Regions from separate parts of the Teredinibacter franksiae genome, predicted to be linked through region 1. Evidence: predicted binding sites of a transcription regulator. Region 1 holds the regulator's gene; the other holds the start of a gene.
The links. Region 1 encodes LexA, which represses DNA repair genes until DNA is damaged. Its sites were predicted from a motif close to ACTGTNTNTANANACAGT; they were not measured.
Positions count from the first base shown of each region.

Region 2: the regulator LexA is predicted to act here: its motif matches at 5,535-5,552, upstream of imuA (translesion DNA synthesis-associated protein ImuA).

Region 1 is NZ_JACJUV010000001.1:262,163-273,222, reverse strand. Features, by position in the region: gene H5336_RS23985 (ATP-binding cassette domain-containing protein) at 1-456, shown strand, start outside; gene H5336_RS01090 (universal stress protein) at 470-901, opposite strand; gene H5336_RS01085 (hypothetical protein) at 991-1,524, shown strand; gene H5336_RS01080 (hypothetical protein) at 1,502-2,149, opposite strand; gene topA (type I DNA topoisomerase) at 2,701-5,397, shown strand; gene H5336_RS01070 (DUF6586 family protein) at 5,410-5,916, shown strand; gene H5336_RS01065 (hypothetical protein) at 5,998-6,255, shown strand; gene H5336_RS01060 (SulA-like leucine-rich domain-containing protein) at 6,354-6,791, opposite strand; gene lexA (transcriptional repressor LexA) at 6,805-7,407, opposite strand; gene H5336_RS01050 (dihydrouridine synthase) at 7,607-7,882, shown strand; gene H5336_RS01045 (hypothetical protein) at 7,889-8,275, shown strand; gene H5336_RS01040 (DUF6763 family protein) at 8,388-8,708, opposite strand; gene H5336_RS01035 (TetR/AcrR family transcriptional regulator) at 9,016-9,660, shown strand; gene nagZ (beta-N-acetylhexosaminidase) at 9,662-10,684, shown strand; gene H5336_RS01025 (mechanosensitive ion channel family protein) at 10,697-11,060, shown strand, end outside.
Region 2 is NZ_JACJUV010000003.1:86,502-97,561, forward strand. Features, by position in the region: gene H5336_RS22720 (DUF1538 domain-containing protein) at 1-455, shown strand, start outside; gene H5336_RS18690 (hypothetical protein) at 452-1,669, shown strand; gene H5336_RS23670 (alpha/beta hydrolase family protein) at 1,768-3,726, opposite strand; gene H5336_RS23120 (DsbA family oxidoreductase) at 3,819-4,127, opposite strand; gene H5336_RS18705 (ROK family protein) at 4,545-5,426, opposite strand; gene imuA (translesion DNA synthesis-associated protein ImuA) at 5,638-6,474, shown strand; gene H5336_RS18715 (Y-family DNA polymerase) at 6,486-8,066, shown strand; gene H5336_RS18720 (PEP-CTERM sorting domain-containing protein) at 8,140-8,892, opposite strand; gene H5336_RS18725 (hypothetical protein) at 9,547-10,461, shown strand; gene H5336_RS18730 (T6SS phospholipase effector Tle1-like catalytic domain-containing protein) at 10,593-11,060, shown strand, end outside.

The DNA.
Region 1 (11,060 bases):
ACTTTGCTGCTGGTAAGCCACGATCGTCAGTTTCTCGACAACGTCGTTACTTCTACCATTGCCTTTGAGGGCGCAGGCGCTGTACGTGAATATGTAGGCGGTTACGACGACTGGGTGAGGCAGGGTGGCGTATGGCCGGAGCAGGACGGAGCCCAGGCAAAAGCGCAAAGGGATGCTGTAGCGCAGGCCACAGCTAAGCCTGGGTCGGTAAAGCCTCAAAAAGCGGGCAAGAAGCTTAGCTATAAACTTCAGCGAGAGCTGGAGGCGCTGCCTGCGGAGCTGGAAAAGTTAGAAGCCAAGCTGGAGGTGCTTTCAAAAGAGGTCTCCGATGCAGCTTTTTATCAGCAGCCGCAAGAAAAAGTGAATGCAACCTTGGAAAAGCTTTCGGAATCTGAAGCCCGGCTGGCTAGCCGTTACGAACGCTGGGAAGAGTTAGAAGCATTGCAGGGCTTGTAGCCCTGCAAAAAACTCATTGCACCCGAACCGCGAGCACGTCGCAAGATGCATTTTGGACAACGCCTTTAGTGATAGAGCCAAAGAGTAGCGCAAGACCATGGCGGCCGTGACTGCCCACCACAATCAAGTCAATTGCCCGATCTTCTGCTAAACGGTGGAGTTCTGTAGCGGCCTGGCCGATACCCACAAACTGATCTTTCGGGGTGAGTTTAACCTCATCCACAATCTTTGCGAGTCGAGTTTTGGCTTGTTGCTCCATGAGGGCTTGAGCTTCGGTAAGGTCTATGGGCACATCACCGCCATAGGCAAACGCCAAGGGTTCGACGATGTGCGCAATGCTGATGTCGGCATTGCATACGTTGGCGATTTCCGCAGCCTTGTTTAGTATCTGTGCACAGTCAGTTGAGAGGTCTAAACCAACCAGAATATGTTTATAGCCTGTCATAGCGCCTCCTATTCGGGGTTAAAGAGAAGAAATGATCACACTGCTGTTAATATTATAGATCGTGTACAGATGAGGTTGAGTGAATAACTATGTGGACCACCATATTTGCGGTTTTTCTTGTCTCTGCAATGATTATCGGCCCGATTATGATGATCCAGCCGAGCCAGCGTCAGCGACGGCTCGCGCGTTTACGTACGCTGGCGGCCAAGCAAGGTTTGCGCGTGCACCTTGGGCAAAATCCAGCCGGTGGAGAACCCCGGCAGCTTGCGTTGTACAGTATGGCTGTTGACTCTGCTCAGGTGGATCGTGCGCCACAACCTTGGTGTGTTGGTCGGCAGAGCCTAGAGCACGAAATAAACCTGATTGCCGATTGGGACTGGATAGGGGAGCCCCGTGCTAGTAAGGCCGTTACGGCGAGACTGATTGAATGGCTACCCTCGTTGCCAGCACCGATACGAGCGGTAGAGGTAACGCCTCACAGTGTCGTTCTCTATTGGACAGAAGCCTGTTGGCAGCGCGAGGCGCGCTGGGAGGACTCAGCTAGCGCTTGCCTAGCATTCATGGAGTCACAACTTTATTGGCTTTACGAGCAAAGTGTTTCTACGCCCCAAACTGCTGATTGATCGGAAGATTTTGCGGCAGTGATTCGGTGTCTTTAGTTGGGTTAAATTCTGCTTCTGGCATTAGGCTTGGTGAGAGCGCTTTACGTTTATTCGATAACATATCAGACAGCTCTTTTATAAGTTCTTGCCTTTTGTCGTCGCTGTTGCTCGACTGCATCGCAACTTGCTGCGCTTTTTTGTAAAAAGCGTACGCCTTAAGTACATCTCCTCGGTTTAGCGACTGATGCCCTTGGGCAACGTTGCTGACGACACCAACCATAATATGAGTCCAGCTTAATTCGAGTATCAGAGATTCCATTTGGGCAATATCAAGCTTACCTGCGGCCTGTCGTTTACGCAGGATCCGCCCAGTATCATTGAGCATATATAGGGTGCGCGCTATACCTGCATCGCTGCGCTGTAAACGATAAATTTCCCGGGGACGAGAGTGATTACGGTAGGTGTCGGCAAGTTGCTCAGCGTTTTGAAGGGTGACAGACAGCGTTTGACTGTTGGGTTCAAGACGCATCATTGCACCGATCATTTCGATGGCTTCATCGTTTATATGCTCTGCTATGCTGGGCGATTCTGTAAGCGTGTCTACCGTTGCTGCTAGCTCTTCAAGCTCATCAATTCTTCTCTTCATTTGGTGTACTTTTCGGTTTATTAACCTTGATCGGGTTTGGCGCTGGTTCGCAGCGCTAACGATAATGAGCGAAAGAAAAGCGAGAGCGAGACATCCGACGAGCAAAGTGAGAGTAGACATGCTTATGGTTTGAACCAGTAGAGAAAAAGTTAACTGCGTCTAAAATTTATTTTAGTCAATTTTTGGCGTCTGTATGGTTTCATTGCTACTGTTGAAGGGCAGTATTGTTTGTATTTGTGAGCAATAAAGCTTTATTTAACAATCACATACAGGGTAAGCTTTACCTAACCTCTCACCCTACTATTTACCCGTTCGATCTTATGTATCTCTACAAGTGTATTCCATTCGGTGCTTGACCGAATTAAAACGAAGACTTATATATGCGCACCTTTATATGTTTATGGTGCCGCACTGCACATATTTTGATCGGTACCAGTGGCGCAATCACAGCAAAAGAGGGTCAATCTCATTCTGGGTCGGGAACGACTTGAAATGATTGGCAGAGGCGGTTTTGGCGCCAGCATTCACACCAACTTAAAAAGAAGGGTCTCATGGGGAAATCGCTTGTTATTGTGGAGTCACCTGCAAAGGCGAAAACGATTAACAAATATCTGGGAAACCAGTATGTAGTTAAGTCGAGTGTTGGGCATATTCGGGATTTGCCCACGAGCGGGTCTTCCAAAACACCGGTCGATGCGAAAGCTAGAGCGAAGCAGGCGGCTCTCACTCGAAAAATGTCGCCGGAAGAAAAAGCGATACACAAAAAGAACAAGTCGCGGGAGCAGCTGGTCAAACGCATGGGCGTAGATCCAGATAACGAATGGCAGGCGCATTACGAAATTTTGCCTGGCAAAGAAAAAGTTGTTGCCGAGTTACGCAAATTGGCCGAAGAGGCAGATCAAATATATCTGGCGACGGATTTGGATCGTGAGGGAGAAGCCATTGCCTGGCACCTGCGTGAAGCCATTGGCGGCGACTCGGACCGATACCGTCGTGTAGTCTTCAACGAAATCACTAAGTCCGCTATTCAAGAGGCCTTCAAAGAGCCTGGGCGCCTCGATATTGCGCGTGTGAATGCACAGCAAGCTCGCCGCTTTCTCGACCGGGTGGTGGGCTATATGGTCTCGCCGCTACTGTGGGAAAAAATTGCGCGTGGGCTTTCCGCCGGGCGAGTTCAGTCTGTAGCCGTTCGATTGGTGAGCGAGCGTGAGGGTGAAATTCGTGCATTTATCCCAGAGGAATACTGGGAGATTAAAGCTGAGCTAGACACAGCCAAGGGCGAACGAGCCAAATACGAGGTCAGAAAATTTCAAGGGAGCGCCTTCAAGCCGGTAAGCGAACAACAGGCAATGACGGCAACAGCGGCTCTTGGAGAAACCGGTTATTCGGTAACCGAGCGTGAAGATAAGCCAACTAAATCCAAGCCCAGTGCGCCATTCATTACCTCCACCCTTCAGCAGGCGGCGTCTACCCGTCTTGGCTATGGGGTGAAAAAAACCATGATGATGGCCCAGCGTTTATACGAGGCGGGCTACATCACCTACATGCGTACAGACTCCACCAATCTAAGTAAGGACGCCGTAGAGGCCTGTAGAGACTTCGTGCAGCAGGAGTATGGCGATAAGTATCTGCCGGAGAGCCCCAACGTTTACTCCAGTAAGGATGGCGCTCAGGAAGCTCACGAAGCTCACGAAGCTATCCGGCCGTCTGATGTCACGTTACGACCTGTTCAGTTAAAAGGTATGGAGCGGGATGCTGAACGCCTTTACACGCTAATCTGGAATCAATTTGTTGCCTGCCAGATGACACCCGCTGAATTCACCTCCAGTTCGCTGGTAGTAACGTCGGGTGATTACGAGTTGCGCGCGCGTGGACGCGTTATTCGCTTTGATGGCTTCATGAGAGTCATACCGCCAACCGTCAAAAAAGAGGAGGATGCAATACTTCCCGATGTGAAAGTGGGTGAAACGCTCAACCTTCACCAGTTGCTTCCTACTCAACATTTCACCAAACCTTCCGCGCGATATACCGAAGCTAGCTTGGTTAAAGAGTTGGAAAAGCGCGGAATAGGGCGCCCCTCGACCTATGCGGCCATTATTTCCACGATCCAGGATCGTGGCTATGTGCATGTGGAAAATCGTCGATTTTACGCCAATAAAATGGGCGACATTGTTACCGAGCGACTAGTAGAAAGCTTTAGCGACCTGATGGACTACAGCTTTACCGCGAATATGGAGCAGTCTCTCGACGGTGTGGCCGACGGGCGAAAAGACTGGCTGGAGTTACTTAATGAGTTCTACAGCGATTTTACGGTTAAGCTTGAGCAGGCTCAAAATGGCGAAGATGGTATGCGCCGAAATGAGCCTGTTGAAACCGATATCGACTGCTCAAATTGCGGTCGTAAAATGCAAATTCGTACCGGTAGTACGGGTGTATTCTTGGGTTGTTCCGGTTATGCGTTGCCACCGAAAGAGCGCTGTAAAAATACAATGAACCTTGTTTCGGGTGATGAAGCCGTTAACGTCGACGACGACGAAGAAGCCGAATCTCGCCAGCTGCGGCAGAAGCACCGTTGTAAAACCTGTAATACCGCGATGGACAGCTATCTACTGGATGAAACGCGAAAATTGCATATCTGTGGTCGTAATCCAGATTGTGATGGTTATGATGTTGAGCTGGGGACGTTCAAAATTCGCGGGTACGATGGCCCGGTAATTGAGTGTGATAAGTGTGCTAGCGATATGCAGCTCAAGTCTGGTCGTTTTGGTAAATATTTTGGTTGTACCAGCGACGAATGTAAAAATACGCGTAAATTATTGAGAAGTGGTGAGGCTGCCCCCCCTAAAATGGACCCGGTGGATATGCCCGAGCTGATTTGCGAGAAAGTCGACGATCATTACGTGCTCCGCGATGGCGCTAGTGGATTATTTCTGGCAGCAAGCCAATTCCCTAAGAATCGGGAAACGCGGGCGCCGTTTGTTAAGGAGTTGCTCCCTCATAAAGAAGAGATCGACCCTAAATACGATTTTCTCTTTTCTGCCCCAGCGCAAGACGACAATGGTGTCGACACTCTCGTACGCTATAGTCGTAAAACTAAAGAGCAGTATGTTCAATCTGAAGTTGATGGCAAAGCGTCGGGCTGGAAAGCGTTTTATGAAAACGGTAAGTGGGTTGTAACGGCAAAAGCAGCGGCGAAGAAGAAGGTCGCGCCAAAGCGCAAAGCAGCCGTTAAGAAAGCCAAAAAATAAAGTGGCTGCTTGATGTCTGCAGAAGATTATCGAAGGAGTGTGGACAGGCAGCTGGTATTTTCCCGCTGGCAGTTAGATGTCGCCGAGCAGGGGCCTAGCGCCCTCAGTCGGCAGAGCTGCATGCAGGCGGCCGTCCTCCAGTTGTCATGTGCGCTGGATTGCTACCTTTCAGAGATTACTCCACGGTCTTCAGGCTCAGGAGGTGGTTTCGCTCAACGGCTGGCGGCTCTCGATACAACGGTCGATTTTCGACTGCAGGAACTGAGGTTGTATTTAGGTGATGCGGGTTCCTGGTTGAACGATTTGTTAAGCCTTGCCAATTCCTGCACTGAAGTGCCTTTGGCTGAATCTGGGCTTGCCCAGGCTGGTGATAGAATTGGTGGCAACGGCCTCATTGCAAGCACTGCCGAGCAACGGCCAATAGGCTGGGATTCAGTGGATGTTCGCATACTTGGCCAAATTCTTGAGTCCTTTCAGCAAATTGTGACTCGCCACAGAGATCTATCGATCGAGCAATAAACGCGATACTTAAGCCTTTGCTCTAGTGGTATAATGCGTGCCAGTAAACGAATTAACCGGCAGATAGAGTTAGTGGATCGCATGTCGACATTGTATGAAATTGTAGAATTGGAAAATGGCGATATCGCATTGCAGCGTGCAGATGCCGAGGGCTCAGAGCCTTTGGTGCTAATTAAGTTTTCCGAAGAGTCACTTTACTTTTTGAATGAAGCAAAATTTGATGTGGCAAAAGCCATGATAGAAGCTGGCCTTGAAGCTGCAAGCGATATTCAGGAAGAGGTAGTTGAAGAGGGTCATGGGCAAGAGCAAGAAACCCCTTTAGATAATACGCTTCACTAAGATTACAGCCGCTATTAAGCCCCGCCAAGCCCCGCCCCGTATTAAATCTCGCATACTAATCGCTGTTATGGCTGCACTTTTTTGAGTGATTCTGAGATTTAATGACGCGATCGAAATATCAAGCCTCGGCAATTTCCCTGGCGACAAGCCGAATCGAAATTATCAAAATCCAATTTAGATAGGTGTTCAACGTTGGCCACCACGGTAGAGCTGGTGCCATTGGATAAAGCTTCCCATAGCACCCAACTCACGTCTTTCTGGTTAACGCGAACGACTTGCACGTTTTGTAATTGGAATCCGTAGGTGGAAAGGTCAGCTTTGCTGATTTCAGTTGTGGTAATCCAAGTGAGCCATCGATTTTGTGTTTGATGGCTCAAGTGTGCAAGCATCGGCAAAACCATTTCAAAATTACCGATAAAATCGCTTCCGCTAACAGGGAGCACAATTTCAGTCAGGCCAGAGGACTTTTTTTCTGGTGGCTGCGGTTGCGTTGCCGGGCTAACCGGGTGGGCGTTTTTCGCTACTGGATTTGCCATAATGTCCTACCTTTTAGCTACGGCGAATTACGCCGACACTTAAACCTTCAATCGAGAAGTTTTCATCGCGAAGATCAACTTCGATAACGTTAAAGTCGGGGTTTTCGGGCCAAAGTTCTACTGTTGCGCGATTGCGTTCACGCTTAAAGCGTTTAACGGTTACCTCGTCTTCAATGCGGGCGATAACAATATCACCGTTTCTAGCCTGATCTGTTTTATGCACCGCCAGCAGGTCGCCATCGAGAATACCGACATCCTTCATGCTCATACCGTGAACGGTAAGTAGGAAGTCAGCACGTGGAGTGAAAAAGCTGTGGGGAATGTCGCAATAGTCTTCGATATGCTCTTCAGCGAGGATGGGGCTACCGGCTGCTACACGACCTATAAGCGGCAAGCCTGACTGTGTGTCGGGCAGGCGTATTCCGCGAGAAGCACCTGCGATCATTTCGATTGCGCCTTTGCGGGCAAGTGCCTTTAGGTGTTCTTCAGCAGCGTTTGCAGACTTGAAGCCCAGTATTTCTGCGATTTCAGCTCTTGTAGGCGGGTAACCCGTGTCCTGAATGTGTTCTTTGATGAGTTCTAGAATCTGTTGTTGCCTAGCGGTAAGTTTGATCATTTTTCCCCCAATTTGGTGCGCGAACCAAAATTGATGTTGATGTGACGTAGTAGGGTCTGTTTGCATGTACAGTATGTGGGATTATATACAGTATTGTCCAGCATGCAACCTTTTAACGCTAATCCAGCCAAGGTAAGGCTCAGGTTGGTGGTGTTGTGGATGTGTCTGTTAAACTTAAGCTCCTTGTATGGAGTAAGCAATGTCTGAATTAAAAAAATCTAGGTTTCCTAATATCACCCTTGGTGTAAAAGGGAAGCTTGCTAGGTTAAAAGAGAGGGTTGATATTCGTATCAGGGAAAAAGCGATAGCGCGCGCCAAAACACGCATATACTTACATGGGAAAACACCAGACGATTACGCCCCTGAAATATTAGAAACTATTGTTAAAGAGGAGGAGGACAAGTTGAAGAGTGAACTGAAAGATCGGTCGATTATTGTACTTCTTGCCGCTTTGGGGTTGTCCTTTTGGTCATAAATTCCTATGTTTAGGTTTCTCGCAAAATCCTTTGTTGCCACGGTTTTTTTCAAGCGTTACCGGCGGGCAATTATTTCTACGCTCTCTCTGTTTGTGTTTTATTTTGTCGTTTCGCTGGTGCACGACGATTATTTTGTTTACGCGCGGGCGGTGGAAAAAGAGGGTGCTCTGGCATGGGCATTTCTAGTGAAGTGGGCTGTTCTGTTTTTAGGCACAGGTATTTACTACTTGATTAACTTCCCTTTTTTACAGGTCAAAAAAAAGCACGGTCAACAGGGCTCGGCTTCTGTGGAGGAGCACAAGGAGGAGGCGAAGCCAGCTGAGGAGGACCCATTTTCGACGATTCGAAAAAAGAAGGTGCTGAAAAGTAAAGGTGATTTTAGCCTGAAATAACAGGCCGATGAACCGCAACGGGGCGATGATTGCGGTTGGAGCTAATGTTTTGCATAGCGGTATCCATGTGCGGGGTGCGCGCTTGGTTTCTTGGCTGAGCTATATCGGTTAATTACATAAAATCATCGAAACCTGAGAAAGGTTCCGGTTCGATAAGCTCTAGAGGATTGCTGTAGCTGTTGTTAATATGATTTGGGCTGTCTTCCCAAGGGTCTGAGTAAGACGCGCCATAACCCGCATTCGCATCTTCCGGTGCTGCAGCTGTTACTATGTGTAGTTGCCCCCAGGATTCAATTTCAAACTCGTCAATATCGCCATCGGCATACTGTACTTCAATTGTGCTGTTGTGTTCGTCTACGGCAACAATTTCGAAAACCTGCATGCTTGAGGTGTCTTGGTACCAGTTGCCTACGGTTGGGAATATCTTGGCCATGTGTAAACTCCGTTATTGCTACTTTAAAACTAACACCTTCCCGCATGATTCGCACGGTGTTGGGTCTTACTAGGGTGAAAATTTAAAGGGTTAGGGGTATGATGAGGATAGTGTTGTAACAGATTGATTTTTGGCGTTTTTTTTGGGGAAATGTTAAGCGGGCCCTAGTGTTTATAAAATTTGCTGCTATAGAGACCGTGCCGTAAATACTAAAATAATCTATTCAAACCCATCCGATTTTTTGGAAGCAGGCAAGATTGCCTGCGATCCAGCCCTCATTACTAAGATTCAGCGGAGGATTCAAACAATGGCTCAAGGCGAAACTGGGGAAAAAATTCTTCATGCGGCAGGTATTCTATTTGCAGAGCGAGGGTTCGCAGAAACCTCTCTACGCACCATTACAGGGATGGCTGAAGTCAACCTGGCGGCAGTCAATTATCATTTTGGTTCGAAGAAAGAGCTTATTCAGGCGGTATTTACCAGCATTTTAGGGCCTTTTTGCAAAATGTTGGATTCAGAAATTACAAAGCTAGAGGCCGATACCGCCGGTGGTACTCCGACTGTTGAGCAGGTTCTGATTTGTGTGTCGAATGCATTGCTTAAAACGCCAGCCGAAACGGGCGTTGGGGTTCAACGTATTATGAGGCTGCTAAGTTTGGCGTATACACAATCACAGGAGCATTTGCGTAAGCATCTTGTCGCAAACTTTGGAGAAACTTACGCCCGCTGTTCAGGATTATTACAAGCGTCTGTTTCAGGTTTGACGCCTGTTGATTTTTACTGGCGGCTGAATTACATGCTCGGTGCGGTTATATTCACCCTTTCAAGTTATGAGTCACTTAGGGCTATTTTGAATAGCGATTATGGCCAAGACAGTGGTTTGGAAGATGTTCTTAATTCAATGATCCCATCGCTAGCCGCCATTTTAAAGGCCCCCAGCAGCAAAGGTTAAAATGTTTACTGAAACTACTCTTGGCCCCGTTGTAATCGATATTGCGGGGACATTCCTCGATGATTCGGATAAGGAATTACTTTCCAACCCTTGGGTTGGCGGCGTTATATTGTTTACGCGTAATTATTCTTCTGTTATTCAATTACAGGCGCTGACATCTGCGATAAAAGCGATTAATGCCAATTTAATAATTGCTGTGGATCATGAAGGGGGGCGAGTTCAGCGCTTTCGCGAGGGTTTTACCCGTATTCCAACTATGCAGTCGGTAGGTAATCGATTTTTGATTGATGCCGTTGAAGGTTTGCGCTGCGCCCGAGAAGCTGGGTGGCTAATGGCAGCGGAGCTAATTGCGAGTGGTTTGGATATTAGTTTTGCACCTGTTTTGGACGTGGATGAGAGTCTTAGCGATATTATCGGTGATCGCAGTTTTGGCGTTAGCCCAAACGTTGTGGTACAGGTTGCAAGGGCATTCATGGCTGGAATGAAAGAAGCCGGGATGGCAAATACGGGAAAACATTTTCCCGGTCATGGTGGTGTTAGAGCGGATAGCCATCTGGAGCTGCCGGTGGATTCACGCGAACTTAAGGCTTTGGAGTCTCGCGATATTGTACCCTTTAAGGCGCTTGGAGCCGAACTCGATGCACTTATGCCTGCGCATATACTTTTTCCTGCAATCGATGCCGAGCCGGTTGGTTTTTCTTCGTGGTGGATACGTCAATATCTGCGACAAGAACTCCAATTTAAAGGCGTTGTTTTTAGTGATGATTTATCTATGGAAGGTGCCACCGGCGCTGGAGGTTATGGTTCACGTGCACTGGCGGCGCTGTCTGCAGGGTGTGATGCAATATTAGTGTGCAATAATCGCGACGGTGTTTTAGAGGTGTTGCATACCTTGTCGACCAGCTTAGATAAGGTTCCTGCCTCTCGGTTGGAATCGATGTCTGCAAATGTTACCCAGGAATGGGGAGCTTTACGTCAATCTGAGCGCTGGAATGGTGCTCGAGAAATTCTTCAAAATTTGTAAAACGAGTTTGTTATGGATGCACTGTTTGAAAAAATTAATCGTTTGTATGTAGCGGGTGTCGGCAAAGAAAACCTTTGGGTCGTCGACATGTTTGTTGTTGTTCTAGTTACTTTATTGGTTGCAGCTATTCTTGGTCGGTTTTTACAAAAGCTGGAGGCTAAATCGCTACAGACAAAAACTGTTTGGGATGATGCGTTGATTCGCTCGTTACAGCGGCCGGCAAAGTGGTTGGTTTGGGGGGTAGGTATAACCACTGCCGCCGATATGGCCAGTACAGCTTCGTCGTCATTGATCCTAGATTCGGTCGACAATGTGCGCCACATAGGCATCGTTTTTATTGTTGCGTGGTTTTTGACGGGTTTTATCAAGCAAGCAG
Region 2 (11,060 bases), on a different contig from region 1:
TTATTTTTGGTTTTTTCCTCGGTTATGGCGCCACCTTGGCAGAGCCTGCATTGAACGCACTAGGTAACACCGTCGAGAAAGTGACCGTAGGCGCCTTTAAAAAACGCCTACTTATGCACTCCGTTGCCTTCGGTGTTGGAATGGGTATTGCTACGGGCGTAACCAAAATCGCCTTCAATTTACCGCTGATAAACCTCTTAATTCCGCCCTACCTTTTATTGTTACTTCTTACTTGGTGGTCTTCTGAAGAGTTTGTCAATTTCGGCTGGGATTCAGCGGGTGTAACTACCGGCCCCATTACCGTACCCCTAGTTTTGGCGATGGGCTTGGGGGTAGGTGCTGCGGTACCCGGTGTATCCGATGGTTTTGGCATTTTAGCTCTCGCATCGGTCGGCCCCATTATTACCGTGCTCAGCGTTGGGCTTATTGTTGCACGAATAAATAGAGATCAATGATGGCAGCGTTTATTGAGAAAACCGGCTTTTCCGTGGTGAGCTTGATCATTCCTCAAGCTCGCTTACACAATTGTTTAAAGCAGGTTTTAAGCCAGTGGCCCTATAAAGTAATTCAATTTGACTGCCGTGGCACCATGATTAGAGAACACTGGTTCCAGGCTTTTTTACCTACAATGAACCCAGAGTGTGAATACTTACAGCTTCTTGTCTGTGATAAAGACCTTAGTGCGTTTGTACAATTTTGCATAGAGGTCAATGACCTACATCTACCGGGTTCCGGTGCAATATTCAGCACACAGTGCTCCTATTTCTCTACCAATTCCGAATTCAATTTATTGATAGATAGAAGCCAAACACAAGAAAGGAGCCTACAAGACACATCGGCGATTAGTTTAAAAAATAATCTTTACGCACTCTACGCACTGGTTCAATCCGGACGAACAGACAACGCGATCAAAGCCGCAATGCAAGCGGGTTCACACGGCCCCATTGTCTATTTCGTTGAAGGTCGTGGTACGCGGGACAGAGTTAGTTGGCTGAAAATCACCAAAAAGCCTTACGAAGAAGTGGTTATGGTATTAGTGGAGGACATCGACAGAGAGCGGGTAAAGGAAGCTCTGGTATCTGCAGGGCGAATTAATACCCTTGGCGGCGGAATTGTATTCGAAATATCCATTGAACACGGATTGGTAAATTTACCAACCTCCATAAGCAATAAAAGTCGCTTGGCCTCCAACCAACAAATAACCGCGGCCGTTGATCAACTAATGGGCAGTACAGACTGGCGAGATACCCGCTCTATAGCTACGCTACTGGACAAAAATCAAAGATCTAAAGAACAGGCAGATACACAAAAAAGCAGCTCGCTGTGCGCCTTAATACCACGTAAACATGCTGACGAATTTTTAGATTACATTCTAAGTATTGGCATTCCGGGCGCTAATGTGATTTATACCAAATTATTTTCCGGAGACGACGATCAGAACGCACAACATCTCAACTTTCACCACGAACTGGTACAAATTCGCATGGTACTGCCTACCGAGCAGTGTGCGCACTTCCGCTCTCAGCTGCAGCAATTTGTTACCCTTCAGGGCTACCGCAATGTGACAATTTATGCGCTCACAGTGAAAGGCGTTGCGCGCTACCAGCTAAAACCACGAGAAAAAAGCAAGGGGGCCGTATACCGCGGGTCCTCATCCATAGCGGACTAGCGGCCGCAAGATAAAGCCAGGGCGGTTTTTGCGCCGGCTTTTGAATCTCTAGCCCTCGCTAGGGCACCTTTACTACCTCCTCAGAAAAACCACTGTATCTACGACCCAATATTGGCTTCAACAAACCCCACCAACGCCTTTAGTGCCTGAATACGTGTAGCGCTATCCTGCAGATAGTGATCATCATTTTTAAGCTTAATCAATTTCACATTACCGCCAGACTTTTTCATCGCTTTATACATCAGTTTAGACTGGCTGTATTCCACTACTGTATCGTCCGCACCGTGAATAAGAAGAACAGGAATTTTTACTTTATCGGCCGAATAATAGGGGGAAACTTCCTTCAAAATATCTTTACTGTAATCGCCATCTAAAATACTGCGATTCCAATAATCCAGCACCCAGCTTTTTTTCCCATAACGGCTTTTATCGGCTTTAAGCATTTTGGGTAAATGGCTCACCCCGGCAATGGATACAGCACACTGATATAAATCCGGCGTAAAGGCTGCACCAGCAAGGGCTGCGTAACCGCCATAACTTGCCCCTACAATACAAACCCGCGCGGGGTCGGCATAGCCTTTTTTTACGAAAAAATTCACGCCATCGGTTAGGTCGTCCTGCATGGCTTTACCCCACTGCCCCCAACCCGCTTTATAGTGCTCCTGGCCAAAACCGGTAGAGCCACGAAATTGCGGTTGAACCACCAGATACCCACGAGACGCCAATGCCTGCGCCCTATAATCAAAACCAATAACATCCTGTGCTGCTGGACCGCCATGGGGCATAATAATTGTTGGCAGGTTTTTTAACTTCCCCATTTTTGCTTTTGGTAATGTCAGTATCGTGGGAATCGCGCGTCCATCTCGCGCCTTATACGTTACCTTTCCTATCGGGTTGATATCCTCCGATGCTATGTCTAGGCGTGAGCTAACCATAGATTTAAGGGACTGCCCCTCTGTAAACAGAAAATAATCGCCTGCGTACAAAGAGCCCTCTACACGCACAACAATGTGCTTCCAATCGTTTGTCCAGTTGCTGAGATAGACGGAGTGCCCTTCAAACTTGCCCAGAATACCCTGAACTCGCTTGTGTAAGGCTCTGTCAAAGAAGTGGTAATCTGGTATTAAGCCCGAATAGGCTACACCAACCACCACTCCATGATGGTCTTTTATCACGCCACGGGTGTTTTTAGCGGCATCAAACCCTTCCAGTGGTGTAACGCTTCCATCTTTTAACGAAAGCTGCAAAAAACTTTCATCATCGTCATTTCGGCTATACACCAGTGCCGTAAAGTCACTATTTAAACCAATAAAACTGTGGGTGGGTATTTCGGCCTCATAACTGTACAGCGTTCGCCATTTACGCCCCTCTTTCAGTTCGACGCTGTGCACATTATTTCGATCATTACGGTTTTCGCGGGCGAGAATATTACCTTCACTATCCAGAAAGTAATCTCGGGTATGGTCAGTTCCCCTAGTTGCCACTCGCGGCTTACCTTTGCCATCGATATTGATCTCTAGCAATGAATAATTGGGTGCGTAATCGAGATCAGATTCGGCTACGTACGCTGGCATATACAGCTTTTTACCGTTAACCGACTTGCCCGCCACACGCCCCAACCCCGACTGACCCTCTGCCACTCGGCGCTTTCCCGATATATTTTCTCCCAACCTAATGAGCTGAAAAACCTCTTTATTTTTAATGTCAAAGCTAAATGCCGTACTCACATCAAAATCGTGCTTATAATCCCTCCATTTCACATGCTTAGAGCCAACAAGTATTAAAAAATCGTTATTTGAAAAATACTGCCAGCGAGGATCAATCTCGCTCACATCCACGGCTGCAATCATTTTTTTTTCTTTCAACGAGTAAACCACAATAAAATCTCTATCGTCTGACTCTGTGCGCCGATAGGAAATAAGCTCACCATTGGGCGAAATACTAACGTCGCTTACTTGCTCTAGCTTACCGTAGGCCTCCAGATCAACTTCACCAATAGCCAGTGACGGTATAAAAGATAACAATCCCAAAATTAAAATCGAATAATAATATTTCACTCCAAATTTCCCATTTTTATTTTTATTTTTGTTTTTATTTTTAACCGCTATTTAATGCCATCATTTCAACTTAAGCTTGCTCGGCAGTTCCCTTAACACCAAGACTGCTGGCCAGCAGGGTTTTCCAACAACTCGCGAATATTCGCCTCAATAATGCGATACCCTACATTGCCCGAAAGTTTTTGCCGCCCCTCATTGAAGATAAGCGTAGGGCTAGATTTAACTCCCAGCTCCACCGATTTATACATATTACTGCAAATGCTGGCATGGGCCTTTCCACTATCGACACTGGTACGGATAACATCGATAGGTAAACCCGACTGTTCGGCAATGGCCAACAGCTCCATGCGGTTGGAAATATCTCGCGCCTCAACAAAGAATGCTCTTCGCATTTTTTGCATAAATTGGGTAAAGGCCCCTCCCTTGCCAACCCCGATAACTCGGCCATTTTCGCTGCGGCAAGAAAGAGGTGCGCCGGCAGTGATGATTGCGGGGTGTTCTTTACCCAGACATCTGGATGAATATCGAGATGGTCGAATTTATCCGCAACAGATTGTACATGGGCATTATAGGTTTCGATGCCTCCACGATCACCCCAGCTTTTTTCCATTTTCCCAGGAACATCACCAAACACAGGGAAAAAGTGATAATCCACCTCTACCTTGTCACCAAATTCGGTTAGTAATTCTTCTACCCGAATTTGTGACACGTAGGCCCAAATACAGAGCACATCAGAAAAGTGATCCACTTTGATTTTCGACATTCAAACCTCTCTATTTCGTACCGTTTATGGCGCCTCACCTGAGAACTCAAACGGCTTATGTCTCCGCCTGCTTCGCCAATACCAAAGCACCAAGGATACCCGCCCTATTTCCCAAGCCAGGTAATACCACATAATTTTCCATATTTTCAATAATAGCCGGATGTTGAATATAACCGTTCAAATACCCCTGCAGCTTGTCGCGTACACGATTAATCAACGCCGGTTGCCCCATAACCCCACCACCCACAATAATACGCTGCGGTGATAGTGTGCATGTGACCCCGGACAAAGCCATAGCAATATACTCGGCCTCCATCTCCCAAGCGGGGTGGTCGGTGGGTAGTTCAACACCAGAGACCTGCCAGCGCTCTTCAATCGCGGGGCCGGAGGCTAACCCCTCAAAGCAGCGGTCGGCATGATAGGGGCACCGACCTTTGTAGCCATCATGCTCCAGCTTAGGTAAAAAACTATGGCCCATCTCTGGGTGTATTAGGCCGTGCAGTAACCTGCCGCCTACCACCGCACCACCGCCAATACCGGTACCGATGGTGATATAGAGATAGTCACTCAGACCCTGAGCCGCCCCCCAGCAACCCTCACCGAGGGCCGCTGCATTCACATCCGTATCAAACGCGATAGGAACAGCCAACGCACTAAAGGCGCCAGCAACATTAATGTTGCCCCAACCTGGCTTGGGTGTGGAGGTAATATAACCCCAGGAGCGGGATTGAGTGTTTAGGTCTATAGGGCCAAAACTCGCTATTCCCAAAGATTTGAGCTCAGCCCTGTAGGGCATAAAAAATTCGATCGCTCGCTGCAGAGTTTCTGTCGGCGTAGTGGTAGCGAAACGAATCTCCTCTAGCGCTTGCGGCCCCGTGCCCACCGCACAAACAAACTTAGTGCCGCCCGCTTCTATTGCCCCGTATAGCTTGGTCATTATGGCTCTCTTTGAATAGGGTTCTGGGTATATCTTACCTAGGCACCATTATCACCCCAAAACGTACCATATTAAAATTCATACTTGCCTGATCAATAATACGGGTATACTGTATATACAAACAGTTATCACGGCACACAAAGTAAAGAGATAAGCCCCCGTGCTCCACACCACATTCACCCTATAGAAACAAAGAAGGCTGTTTGAGCCCATGAGGAACCAATGCCCACAACAAAAGGCACCTCCAACGTTGGAGCAATTGCTCCAACGCGACGATATATGGCGCGGCCACGGCCAGAAAAAAACGGTACGGCAGGTGATAGATACCGGTCATAGCCAACTTAATAATCGGCTACTTAACAACGGCTGGCCGCTTGGTAGCCTGGTTGAAATTTACCCGCCTAGTATGTGTCAGACCACCAACAGCGGAGGTGAGTGGCTATTATTGTCGCCTGCCGTAAAGCGATGCCTGAACAACACCAGCACCTACGCCGTACTACTGAACCCTCCCGCATTGCCCTTTGCGCAAGGATTGTCGCAACTGGGGATTACACTCGAGCAATTATTGATTATTCGGGTAAAAAATAAAACCGACTTTATTGTCAGCTTTGTTGAGCTAGCCCGCGCCAGTAGCTGCAGCGTAATAATGGCATGGCAGCCTAAACAGGCCCTAAATTACAGTGAGTTACGCAAGTGCCAATTGGCAACAACCAATGGCACTGGCCTGTATTTTATTTTCCGTCATACGCAGGCACAACAACAAAGCTCACCTGCGGCTCTACGCTTAGAGGTCACCTTAGGAAAAGAAAATTTAAGCCTTACCCTGCTAAAGCAGCGGGGTCAATTACAGCATAATAAAACTCAGCCAGCTCTAATTCCGCTACCAAAATCCTGGCAGGCACTGCTTCCACACCCACTATTAACGAGCGACAAAAACCCCCTTCAGCCTGCCGCCATTAACGAACCTTTACTTCCCATTTACCATCCACACCAAACGCTTGTGCCCATTCGCACGGAAAAGCAACCCTTAAAACGCCGCTATTATTAGGGGTAACCGCTGTGGCCAACAAAAAAAACGTCGCCAAAACCTGGATCGCCCTCCGCTTTCCATTACTGCCACTAGAAGTATTTGCCGTTAACAGCCGCATAAATGAAGGCGCCGACACCGCTATTATTGTTACCCACAAGCAACAGGTTGTTTGTGCTAATCCGAATGCCGTTAACCAAGGTATAAAACAACATATGTCGGTAACAACGGCTCAAATATTAGTACAGAGCCAGTTATTGGAGCGCGACATCCAAATAGAAAAAGCGGCCATTCACCAACTAGCCAATACGCTGTATAGCTTTACACCCTACATTGAAAAGCAAACGCCAAACCCTAATACCCACAGCGGATTACTCATTGAAGTTTCCCGCTCACTCACGCTCTTTAAAGGGCTAGGTAACATTATTACTTTAATACAGCAGGAACTGCAGACATTTAATTTTCATTACTGCCTAGGTACAGGCCATACCAGCAAAGCGGCCTGGTTATTATCGTTTGATAAACAAAAAAAAATACCGGATAACGAAAAACCACACACGCGCACAGATGTTATCGAACAATTGCAAACACTCGACAGTACCTTGCTTGCCCAGTGCCCACAACACACCATTTCAAACACCCAACTACAGACGCATATAGCCGCGTTAAAAAAATCTGGGTTTAATTCACTGGGTGATATTGTGCGGCAAATTAATACTCAATCTCTAGCGAGCTTCCGTAAACGCTGGGGCCAGGCATTTTCTCAGCTAATAGCCGACATCTTCGATATCGATCAGGTAACCCTGCAACCCAGCCTTTTTGAAAAACCGACAACCCTTTTTCAACCCGAAGAATTTTTTCACGATAGCATTCAGTTTGACTACCCCATAACGAACAGCGCACAACTCATGCCCCCCATGGAATACCTGCTGCAGAACCTAAGTCGCTATTTATACAACCGCCAACGTCAGTGCCAGAGTATTGATTGGGTATTAATGGATATTTATCACCACAAGCAGCAATTAGAGGTTCATACCAGTGAAAACCAAGACCAATGGCCCCTACTGCTGGAACTTTCCCGCATTCAATTAGACGCTCAGACACTGAATTTTGAGGTAGATACTCTGGAACTACGGTGTAGCAACAGCATGCCATTACACGCCAGCAGTCACAGCCTAAATTTTGACGGCGACACTAGCGCCCGGCGAGATAAACTCAACCATGACTTCACCGTAACCACAGCAAAACTCAAGGCACGATTGGGCGAAGATGCGCTCTTCAAGATAGCCTGCACCGACAGTCATATTCCGGAAAAAAGCCAAAAGAAAGTCTCAATAGCCCACAACACTAAACCTAGCCCCACCCCGACTACAACAGCCGTGCGCCCAAGCTGGCTGTTTGAGCCCCCTCTGCCGGTACAGCAACGCCAGCAATACCTTTTCTGGCGCGGTCGTTTAGAATTACTACAGGGGCCAGAGCGCATTGAGGGTAACTGGTGGCAATCGCCTACCGCCCGCGACTACTTTATTGCCCGGCGTGATGACCACCTGAGGCTATGGATATTTTATGACCAACTCAATAAAAGCTGGTTTGTGCAGGGTGTGTTTGTTTAGCAAACTTAAAGATAGAGCAAAAAAAAACTGCGCAGTATAAAACTACGCAGTTTTTTAGAGTAAAAGTATATAACTACTTACGAATACGTCTGCGAGAAAAACCAAGACCCAACAAACCCAACCCCAACAGCGCGAGAGAGCTTGACTCAGGTACATCAGCAATAACTTGGTCAGCAAAACCAAAACGCAGGTTATCGATAGCGAAACCAGCAGGCTCAGCACCAACCAAACTAAACTGCAGGCCAGCAATTTCATTACCCAGATCAGAAACCAGACCTAAGAACTCAATACCCAAACCTTCGTTAGCAACCGTACCAATGATGCTGCCATCACGCGCAAAAGCCGTAATAGCTGTACCACCAATAGCGTTGAAATAACCACCATCAAGGCCTACACCAGCAATATCTTCAGAGAAAATCATGGAGATAGCACCGTTGAAACGCGGAGTACCAGAAAGAACTGGGCTAGTTGGGTTAGCACCATCGGCAGTAATAAAGGACTGCGAAGCGCTAGGATCAAGGCTAAGGCCAGCGTCTGGTGTGCCAATAACACAACCGCTTAACTGGGCACCAGCGGGGCAATCACCGGCACCGCCCAAAGACTGACCATCAAACCAACCGCCGAAAGTCACGGTTACACCAGTAGGATCAGCGCCGTAATCGGCTGGAGTATAAACAGGGTTAACTGTTCCCATTGCAAATTCAGAAAAAGTGATGAGTCCAGCATCTGCAGTGAACGCATCATCAGCAACGCGGATAACAGCTGCATTAGCAACCGAAGCGGTGGTAGCAAGAGCAGCCAGTAATATGTAGCGTGCAAATTTCATGTGTAATCTCCGTTTTAAATTGAAATGTCCATGCACAAAGTCACGATAGTGCAACCCATGAGCATGCAACCATAAAAGCAAATATCGGGCCAACTAAATTTACCCTTATATTTCAACAGGTTACGAGAACAGCCCCCATAAAAGAGAAGTACATATGTAAAAATCTCCTACATACTGGCACGCCTATAACCATTTGACATTTAGATGAACGACTCCCAAAAAGCTGCTTGCAGGTAACCCCCTACAAATCGCGCCAACTCTAATCACAAAAAACATGTTAACTTTTTATGCACCAACACAACGGTGGGCCAAATAAACGTTAACTAAATAACGGTGAAGACCTCTCAAATAAAACACCTCGAGCAATTTAACGCGCTACCACTAGCCGCCAGTAACCACCGATCAATGAGGAAACTACTCTTTTCGACAAGCCGCAAAAAGCACGAGCAAAAAATGTAAAAAAATTTGACACGCCATGATCAAAATCAACTACAAACCACCTCATTCTCTGGAGTAAAAATACCGGCCTACCGAGAAGACTGAATGGCATCGATTAATACGGTTCTGCTGAATCATGCAGAAAAGCAATCGCCAGTGCAGTGAGCTATGCTTTAGAGCAATCAAAAAGCGTATTGCGACACTAGGGGTTAACCTATGAAAGTGCACATTCACCTATCTTCACTCAGGCTCCGCCAATACGTTGCACTAGCTCTATTTGCTTGGTTCCCTATACAAGGCAATACCGCAACAGAATGTGCTGCCGTCAGTTGTGACTGCACCTCATTGCCCTCCGCAACCTGGGTAGACATGTGTGAGAAGCAGGAAAACGCTCTGCAGAAACAATGTAAAAAAACCTCTCTAGACGAAACGGGTTACTGTTCCGTACACGGACCAGATGCCACACGCGTCACTTTGTCGCTCGATACGGAGAAAACCAGCAGGGAACAATCAAACATCATTAAACTCGTGGGATACAAATCTACTGCCGTACTTTGGTCCATCAACAAAGACTTGGCGTTTATTGCCCATAAAATCGACAATCACGCATTCGACGCTATCGAGTTGCGATTACGTTTATTGGAACAAAACACCGAACTTCACTTCAACACCCAGAAACAACTGGTGCAACTTCTCAACGAATCAAATAATACCTCGGAAGTAAAAAAGGCCTGGCGCAGTTATTCAATCGATATTGCAGGTATTGCCAGTCAACTTATAGTAGAAGGTAACCGCCTAAGGGCTTCTACCAAGGACACCGATAAAGCCAAGTCATTGGCTAATGCACTACTGAATTCTGCCGGGGGCCTTTACGAGCAGGTAGGCTATGCCTACGCGCAAGCCGCCAGCTTTAAAGAGTCAGCTCAAGCATGGAAGCAGGCAGCGACAATAGCAACTAACCTGCTAGAAATCGCCAAGCAGAATAAAAAGGCAGACGAAGCTGAATACTTTCGCTATCAGGCCGCCACACGCTTCCTTCGCGCCAGCCAAAACTGGGGGCAAAGCAAAGAAAAAGAACAAGCGCAAAATGCGCTTGAAAAATCCCAGCAATATATAACGACCAAAGAGTAGAGCCGTTACTCGCCACCCCCAAAGGGTAGAATACAAACCAAGACCGCTATACTGTTTACTTCAAACAGCCATGTACAGTCTCCTCGCTCCTGTGCATAATGCACAAAAAGAGACTCTGGGGAACAACAATAATGACAAGAAATATTGTTTTATGCGCAGATGGAACCGGAAGTAAAGGTGGCTATACCCCAGATAGCAATGTATACAAAACTTACCACGCTATCGATATCCACGATAACGACATCGAACAAATCACCTTCTACGACAATGGCGTAGGCTCATCATCCAATAAAATCTTACGTGCAATTGCGGGCGCATTTGGCTTTGGTTTTGAGCGCAATGTATGCGACCTCTACACCTTTCTCAGTAAAAACTACAATTCAGAGCAAGACAAAGTATACCTGTTTGGTTTCAGCCGTGGAGCGGCAACCGTTCGCGCTCTCAATGGTTTTATTTACGATTGCGGCCTGCTCGATGCACGCAATGAAACCAGCGATCGAAAACTCAAAGCTCAAGTTAAAAACCTTATAGGCGCCTATAAATCCCGAAAAGCCCAACTCAAGCGACAAGGCAAAACAACATCGCGCCCCATACCGTTA